Regions from separate parts of the Halomonas aquatica genome, predicted to be linked through region 1. Evidence: predicted binding sites of a transcription regulator. Region 1 holds the regulator's gene; the other holds the start of a gene.

Region 1 (4,210 bases):
GGCACTCAAGGTCGCGGGTGCGCAGGTCATCGAGCAACTCGGGAAAGCGTTCCAGGGCTTCCGGGAGATTGCGGGCATCGATGCTGACGGCGATCGAGGAGCGCACGCTGCGATCACCCTGGAGCTCATCAACGAGTGGGCCGAGCAGCATCGCCGGCAGGTTGTCGATGGCGTAGTAGCCCAGGTCTTCAAGCGCCTGCAGCGCGATCGACTTGCCGGAACCCGACCGGCCACTGATGATCACGAGCTGCATGCGGGTCTCCTGGTCGTGGTAATGGCCGGGCGGCCAAGGAGGATCAGCCTCCCTGGCCGCCGGTCTGGGCCTGTTGTCGAATCGCCTCCATGAGGAGCTCATGGAGCTCGCGCTGGCTTGCGCTGTGACGCAGGCGGGCCCGGGTGTCGGTGTCGTTCATCACGCCGGCGACCTGGCCGAGCAAGGCGAGATGCGCCTCGTCGGCCTCCTCGGGTACCAGCAGCACGAAGACCAGGTCTACCGGTTCCCCGTCGATGGCATCGAAATCCACCGGTTCGGCCAGCTTGAGGAAGCCGGCGATGGGTGCCTTGCAGTGAGGGTTTCGTGCGTGGGGGATGGCGACCCCGTTGCCGATGCCGGTGCTGCCCAGTCGTTCGCGGCCGATCAGTCGGCTGAAGACCTCCTGGCTGTCGAGGCTCGGCGTGTTCTGGGCAATGAAGGTGCTGAAGAATTCCAGCACTCGCTTCTTGCTCCCCCCCGGCACATCGAAGAGGGTGCGCTCGGGGGGCAGGATGGCGTCCAGTGTCATGACGGAATCAGCGGGCGCCAGCGCCCTGGGCGCGGGCCTGGGCCTTTTCCTTGTGCTTCACCAACTGACGGTCGAGCTTGTCGGCGAGAGCATCGATGGCGGCATACATGTCATTATCCATGGCCTCTGCATGGAGGTCGGCACCGGCGGCATGAAGGGTGCAGGCCGCCTGCTGGCGTTCCTTCTCCACGGAGAGGGTGACCTGCACGTTGGTGATGTTGTCGTAGTGACGCTCGACGCGGGTAAGTTTCTCCTGCACATAGTCACGCAGTGCGTCGGTCAGGTCTACATGGTGGCCGGTGATGTTGACTTGCATGACACGCTCCTTGCTCTTACGGGGTGTGAATCGATTGTAACCCTTTTTGTCGTCCTGCATACCCCCGCGGTCGAGGGGATTGGATTTCTCGCCGAATAGCGTGATTTCAATTGCTTGCGGCAAATTCGGGAGAAAGCATCCGGGTACTGGAGTGCGCCATTGGACCCCGTTCAACGCAGCCGCTTGCGCTCGCTGGAGGAGGGGATTCCCATCGCCTCGCGATATTTCGCTACCGTGCGTCGCGCGACGCCGATGCCGGCCTCATCGAGCAGGGCGACCAGCTTGCTGTCGGAGAGTGGCTTGCGAGGGGCCTCGTCCTGGATCAGCTTGCGAATCCGGGCGCGGATGGCGGTGCTGGAGTGGGCATCACCCTCGCCGTTGCCGCCTCCTACCTGGCTGGAGAAGAAGTACTTGAGCTCGAACATGCCGCGCGGGGTATGGATGAACTTCTGGGTGGTGACTCGCGAGATGGTCGACTCGTGCATCTCCACGACCTGGGCGATATCGGCCAGGATCAGGGGTTTCATGGCCTCCTCGCCATGCTCCAGGAAGTCGATCTGGCGCACCATGATCTCGCGGCCCACCCGCAGCAGCGTATCGTTACGGCTGGAGAGGCTCTTCATCAGCCAGCGCGCCTCCTGCAGGTGGTCCTTGAGGAACTGGTTGTCCTCGCTCTTGTCGGCTCGTCGAATCAGCGCGGCATAGTCGGGCTGGATGCGCAGGCGCGGCATGGCCTCGGGATTGAGTTCTACCTGCCAGCCATCGCGGGCATGCCGCGCGATCAGATCGGGAATCACATAGTCGTTGTCGTTTTCGGTGAAGGCGCTGCCGGGGCGGGGATCCAGCGAGCGTACCAGGTCGATCACCGTGTCGAGGGCCTCATCGTCGAGGCTGAGCCGGCGCTTGAGAAGGCGTCGGTCGTCGCCGGCGAGGGCCTCGAGGAACTGGCGAACCAGGCGGCGGGCCTGGGGCAAGAGCGGTGTGTCATCGGGCAGGGTGGCCAGTTGCAACATCAGGCACTCGCGCAGGTCACGGGCGAAGACCCCAGTGGGCTCGAACTGCTGGAGGCGCAGGAGCACCTGCTCGAGTTCCCGGCTCCTGAGGCCCGCGAGGCCCTGGGCCCTGAGGCCGTCGCGGATCTCCTCCAGGGGCTGGGTGAGGTAGCCGTCGCCGTTCAGGCTGTCGATCAGGCTCTCGGCGATGAGCATCTGGCGCTCGTCCAGGTTGGTCATGGCCAGTTGCCAGGCCAGATGGCCCTGCAGGCTCTGCCCCGACGCCTGACGCTCGAAATCGGGACCCTCGCCACTGCCGCCGGCAGGAACGCTACCAAGGTCCTGATAGGTATCCGACCAGTCGCTGTCGGTGGTGAGTTCGTCGGGAATCTCGCTGGCCCAGTCGTCGTCGGGTGTTTCGTCCACCTCCTCTTCGCCGAAGTCATCTTCGACATCCAGCAGGGGGTTGGAATCCAGCGCCTGCTGAATCTCCTGGCGTAGGTCCAGGGTCGAGAGCTGCAGCAGGGCGATGGCCTGCTGCAGCTGGGGGGTCATGGTCAGCTGGGTGCCGACGCGAAGCTGCAGGGAAGCCTTCATGGCCATGAGAGGAGTTCCCCCGACGTGAGGAAAACTCCCACCCTAGCCCCTGGCCGAGGGGGTTGCAACTGGAAAAATGCAACAATCGTGCCATGCGCAATCTTCATGCCGCTTAGCCATAACGACATTTATATCATGAGATTGGAGTTCAGAGCCGGAAGTCCTGGCCCAGGTAGACCTCGCGGACGCGCTGGTTGGCCAGGATCGCCTCGGCATTGCCCTCGGCGATGATCCGGCCGTCACCGACGATGTAGGCGCTGTCGCAGATATCGAGGGTCTCGCGCACATTGTGGTCGGTGATCAGCACGCCGATTTCTCGGGCCTTGAGCTGGCGGATGATGCCCTTGATCTCGCCCACCGAGATGGGGTCGACGCCGGCGAAGGGTTCGTCGAGCAGGATGAAGGCAGGCTCGGTGGCCAGCGCCCGGGCGATTTCCACGCGTCGCCGTTCGCCACCGGAGAGGCTCATGCCCAGGTTGTCGCGGATGTGCGTCACGTGGAAGTCCCCGAGGAGCTCCTCGAGCCTGGCCTCGCGGCCCCTGCGGTCGAGGTCCGGGCGTGTCTCGAGGATCGCCATGATGTTGTCGGCGACCGACAGCTTGCGAAAGATCGAGGCTTCCTGGGGCAGGTAGCCGATGCCGGCCCTGGCCCGCTCGTGCATGGCTGCGGTCGAGAGGTCCAGGTCGTCGATATGCACCTCGCCGGCATCGGCGCGCACCAGACCGACGATCATGTAGAAGGAGGTAGTCTTGCCGGCCCCGTTGGGGCCGAGCAGGCCGACGATCTGGCCCTGCCCGATGGAGAGGCTGATGTCCTGCACCACTCGGCGACGCTTGTAGCCCTTGGCCAGGTGCTGGGCTCTCAGGGTCTTCATCACTGGCCGCCCTGCTTTGCGGGCTCGAGGGTCATCCGCACCCGCTGGCGCTCCTGTACACCTTCTGCATCGGAGCGGGCCTGGACGACGCGGCGGTCGAGGAAGTATTCGAGGTAGCCACCATCGAAGGTGTCGCCACCCTGATGCAGTTCGGCGCGGTCTATCAGTTCGATGCGGCGCTCGGCGACGTGGTAGATAACGGTGCGGCCCCAGCCGCGGACCATGGGCTCGTCCGGTGCGGGCAGTTGCTCGATGTAGGCGCGCTCGCCGGTGGCGGTGGCTTGACTGAGCTGGCCCTGGTCGTTGCGCCGTATTTCCACACGGTCGCCGGTCAGCTGCATGCTCCCCTGGCGGATGTCCACATTGCCGGTATAGACGGCGGTGCCTTCGCGATCGTCGAGATCGAGCTGATTGGCCTCCACCTCGATCGGGGCGCTGGCGTCACCCTCCAATGCCAGTGCCTGAGCACTGCCTAGCAACAGGCCGATGACGACGAGGGTCGAAAGGGGGGCGAGGGAAGTTCGCGTCATGACTCGGGGTCCTCGTGGGTCTGGGGCGGATGGTGGCCGCGGACATTGTCGGTCAGCCGGGCGCGGTTGTCATGGATCCAGGCGTCGAAGCGCTCGCCGCTCATCCGCTGGGGAGGTTG
Region 2 (4,210 bases), on a different contig from region 1:
ATTCCCTGTTGTCCACGCAGCAGTTCCTCCACTTCCTCGGCGCGGTCGAGCAGGGCCACCGCCTTGGGCAGCAGTTGGAAGCCCAGGGCATTGAGCTTCAGGCGCTTGCCGATGCGATCCAGCAGCCGGCAGTCGAACTGGCGCTCCAGCTCGGCCAGGGCGGTGCTGGTCGCCGACTGGGAAAGCGCCAGGGAGCGGGCCGCACGTGAGACGCTCTCGTTCTGGGCGACGGCAACGAAGACCTCCAGCTGGCGCAGTGTATAACGCATGACGTTTCTCGCAGGCTATGATATCGAAATTATAGATAAGTATTATCCATACAATCCATTTAACAGATAACCTTCCGGCCCTTAGAATTGCCTTAACAATATATTTGGCTTATTTATTCGTTTATAGAATATAAAAGGAGTCGGGATGAGCAAGTTCGCGCTTGAGGACGTTCTCAGTGTGCATCACTGGAACGACACCCTGTTCAGTTTCCGCACCACCCGGGAGCGCAGCCTGCGCTTCAAGAATGGCCAGTTCGTCATGATAGGCCTCGAGGTGAACGGTAAGCCGCTGATGCGGGCCTACTCCATTGCCAGCCCCAACTACGAGGACCATCTGGAGTTCTTCAGCATCAAGGTGCCAGATGGTCCCCTTACCTCGCGCCTCCAGCACCTCGAGGTCGGCGACCAGATCATGGTCAGTCGCAAGCCCACCGGTACCCTGGTCACCGATGACCTTCTGCCGGGGCGTAACCTCTACCTGCTCTCTACCGGGACCGGCCTTGCGCCGTTCATGAGCCTGATCCAGGATCCTGAGGCCTACGAGCGCTTCGAGAAGATCGTGCTGGTCCATGGCGTCCGCAACGTCAGCGAACTGGCCTACGCCGACTTCATCCAGAAGGACCTGCCCGCCCATGAGTATCTGGGCGAGGAGATCAGCGAGAAGTTGGTCTACTACCCCACGGTGACCCGGGAAGAATTCCACACCATGGGGCGGCTGACCGACCACATCCGCAGCGGCAAGCTGGCCGAGGACACGGGGCTTCCGGCCATCGACCCCAAGCAGGATCGCGCCATGATCTGTGGTAGCCCGGCGATGCTCGACGACACCAGCCACCTGCTCGACGAGCTCGGCTTCACCATCTCGCCGCGCATGGGTGAGCCCGGCGACTACGTGATCGAGCGGGCGTTCGTCGAGAAGTGAGCAGCGCCAAGCCGCCCGGTCATGGGCGGCAGGTATCGAGATGGAAAAATGAAAACCCCGCCGGATCGAATCCGGCGGGGTTTTGCGTTGCTATCGGCAATGCCGATGACAGCAGTCTGCGGCGCTACGCGCTTAGACTGCGTCCTTGCCGGTCTCGCCGGTGCGGATGCGGATCACCTGCTCCAGAGCGGTGACGAAGATCTTGCCGTCGCCGATCTTTCCGGAGTTGGCCACCTGGGTGATGGCATCGATCACCTTCACCGCCATGTCGTCATCCACGGCCACCTCGAGCTTGACCTTGGGCAGGAAGTCCACGACGTATTCGGCGCCGCGGTAGAGCTCGGTGTGGCCCTTCTGGCGGCCGAAGCCCTTGACCTCGGTAACGGTGATGCCCTGGACGCCGATCTCGGAGAGCGATTCCCGGACGTCGTCGAGCTTGAACGGCTTGATGATGGCGGTCACCAGTTTCATGGTCTTGATCCTCGTCCTGTCCGTTGGTCGGTGGCGTTGGACGCCACCCTGGCTGCGTTCATTGTGCCAGAGCATACACCCGCTGCGGGAGGAATAAAAAAAGCCCCCCGAAGGGGGCCAGGAGGAGCGTGGGCTCACTCGCGTAGGTGTCTTACTTCTTGGAGGCACTGAACTCGGGGTAGGCTTCCAGGCCGCACTCGGTCAGGTCGACCCCTTCGTACTCTTCCTCTTCGGTGACCCGGATGCCCATCACGGCCTTGAGGATAAACCATACGATCAGGCTGGCCAGGAACACCCAGAAGAAGATGCCGAGGATACCGATGATCTGCGGACCGAAACTGGCACCGCTATTGGTCAGCGGTACGGCCAGCACGCCCCAGATGCCCACCACCCCGTGTACGGAGATGGCACCCACCGGATCATCAAGCTTCAGCTTGTCCAGGGCCACGATGGCGATCACCACCAGCAGGCCACCCGCGGCGCCGATGAACACGGAGCCCAGCGCACTGGGGGACAGCGGATCGGCGGTGATGGCCACCAGGCCAGCCAGGGCGCCGTTCAGGGCCATGGTCAGGTCGGCCTTGCGGAACCACATCTTGGCCAGGATCAGCGCGGCGATCACGCCGCCGGCGGCGGCCGCGTTGGTGTTGACGAATACCTGGGCCACGTTGTTGGCGGAGGACACGTCAGACATCTTCAGCTCAGAGCCGCCGTTGAAGCCGAACCAGCCCATCCACAGGATGAAGGTACCCAGGGTGGCCAACGGCAGGTTGGCGCCGGGGATGGCATAGATGCTGCCGTCCTTGCCGTACTTGCCCTTACGCGGGCCGAGCACCATCACGCCTGCCAGGGCCGCGGCCGCACCGGCCAGGTGCACGATGCCGGAGCCTGCATAGTCGGAGTAGCCGACCTCGGCCAGCCAGCCACCGCCCCAGGTCCAGTAGCCGGACACCGGATAGATGAAGCCAGTCATGACCACGGCGAAGGCCAGGAAGGCCCACAGCTTCATGCGCTCGGCGACGGCACCGGAGACAATGGACATGGCGGTCGCCACGAACACCACCTGGAAGAAGAAGTCCGAACGCATGGAGTAGTAGGGGGCGCCATCGCCGCCGGCGAGCACCGCTTCGACCCCGTTCTCGCTGCCGATAAGCGCGCCCAGGCTAGGCAGGAAGCCGCCGGCATCGCTGGAGTACATCAGGTAGTAGCCCACCAGCAGGTACATGGTGCATGCGATGGCGAACAGGGCGATGTTCTTGGTCAGGATCTCGGCGGTGTTCTTGGAGCGCACCAGGCCTGCCTCGAGCATCGAGAAGCCGGCGGCCATCCACATCACCAGCACGCCGCAGATCAGGAAGTAGAAGGTATCGAGCGCATAGCTCAGCTCGGGTAGTTCACTCATGGGTGTCTCTCCACGTCAGAAATGGGAAGGGGTGGTCAGACGGCATCGGCACCGCGTTCACCGGTGCGGATGCGGATCACGTCCTCCAGAGGCGTGACGAAGACCTTGCCGTCACCGATCTTGCCGCTGTTGGCCGCACTGCAGATGGCATCGAGCACGGTTTCGAGTCGTGAGTCGTCAACCGCGATCTCGACCTTGACCTTGGGCAGGAAGTCGACGACGTACTCGGCGCCACGATAGAGCTCGGTATGGCCCTTCTGGCGGCCGAAGCCCTTGACCTCGGTAACGGTGATGCCCTGGACGCCGTTGTCGGCGAGTGCCTCACGGACGTCGTCGAGCTTGAATGGTTTGATGATGGCGGTGATCAGCTTCATTCCGAATCTCCCTTGCTGGAATATGGGCTGGCATGGTGCCGCCCGACAAGTGGCTGCCCTGTTTAAGCGATAACCATGCCAGATTTTAAAATTTTCATTTTAAATCATATGGATGTGACGAGTTATTGTGTGTGGACGGCGGCGGGACGAACGAGGTCGATGGCGATGATGATTCATTGTGGTGCATTTATCAGAATGACTGCGCACCATAAGTGAGCATAGAAGGGTGATGCGTGGTGCCGGAGGCTTGCGTATCCTCTTGTCAGGCATCCAATCACGTTTCAGGAGAGACACCATGGTGAGCCATGATCGCATCAGTCGCTTGGCCCAGCAGATCGGTGACCGGCTGCAGGGTGCTTCCCAGGCGCCGGAAGAGGTACAGAAGGGCATCCAGCAGGTGGTCAAGGGCGCCTTCGACCGCCTGGAGCTGGTGTCCAGGGAGGACTTCGACATCCTGATGGACGTGCTCCAGCGCACCCGGGCGCGGGTCGAGGCGCTGGAGCAGCAGGTGGCGGCGCTGGAGGAGGGGCTGGATGGAGCCACCTCTCGGGAGACTTCACCGAGCGAGCCTGCAGAGGCGCTGCCGGAGACACCAAGCGCCGAGTCGAGCCCCGAGGAGGACGCCGGCGCCGGCGAGACCGACCGCTGATCCTCTGCCTGCCCTGTCCCCTATCAATCGTGCCCGGGCGCACCCCGCCGGCCTGGACTAGCCTGAAGTCAGACAGGCGGCGAGGGATCGCGCATGACGCTGGCAATCATCCACACCCGGGCC

Evidence for each region. Region 1 encodes sigma-54, which starts transcription at its own class of promoters, with help from an activator protein. Its sites were predicted from a motif close to TGGCACNNNNNTTGCTNT; they were not measured.
Region 2: a site for sigma-54 is predicted at 1,714-1,731, ahead of ABE960_RS10410 (P-II family nitrogen regulator). Genes of this name have one in related genera too.

Annotation. Positions count from the first base shown of each region.
Region 1 is NZ_JBEGCJ010000005.1:293,495-297,704, reverse strand. Features, by position in the region: gene rapZ (RNase adapter RapZ) at 1-253, opposite strand, end outside; gene ptsN (PTS IIA-like nitrogen regulatory protein PtsN) at 297-782, opposite strand; gene hpf (ribosome hibernation-promoting factor, HPF/YfiA family) at 790-1,098, opposite strand; gene ABE960_RS12595 (RNA polymerase factor sigma-54) at 1,269-2,693, opposite strand; gene lptB (LPS export ABC transporter ATP-binding protein) at 2,836-3,561, opposite strand; gene lptA (lipopolysaccharide transport periplasmic protein LptA) at 3,561-4,091, opposite strand; gene lptC (LPS export ABC transporter periplasmic protein LptC) at 4,088-4,210, opposite strand, start outside.
Region 2 is NZ_JBEGCJ010000004.1:299,835-304,044, forward strand. Features, by position in the region: gene ABE960_RS10400 (LysR family transcriptional regulator) at 1-269, opposite strand, end outside; gene ABE960_RS10405 (ferredoxin--NADP reductase) at 415-1,191, shown strand; gene ABE960_RS10410 (P-II family nitrogen regulator) at 1,324-1,662, opposite strand; gene ABE960_RS10415 (ammonium transporter) at 1,814-3,064, opposite strand; gene ABE960_RS10420 (P-II family nitrogen regulator) at 3,100-3,438, opposite strand; gene ABE960_RS10425 (accessory factor UbiK family protein) at 3,734-4,087, shown strand; gene ABE960_RS10430 (YifB family Mg chelatase-like AAA ATPase) at 4,181-4,210, shown strand, end outside.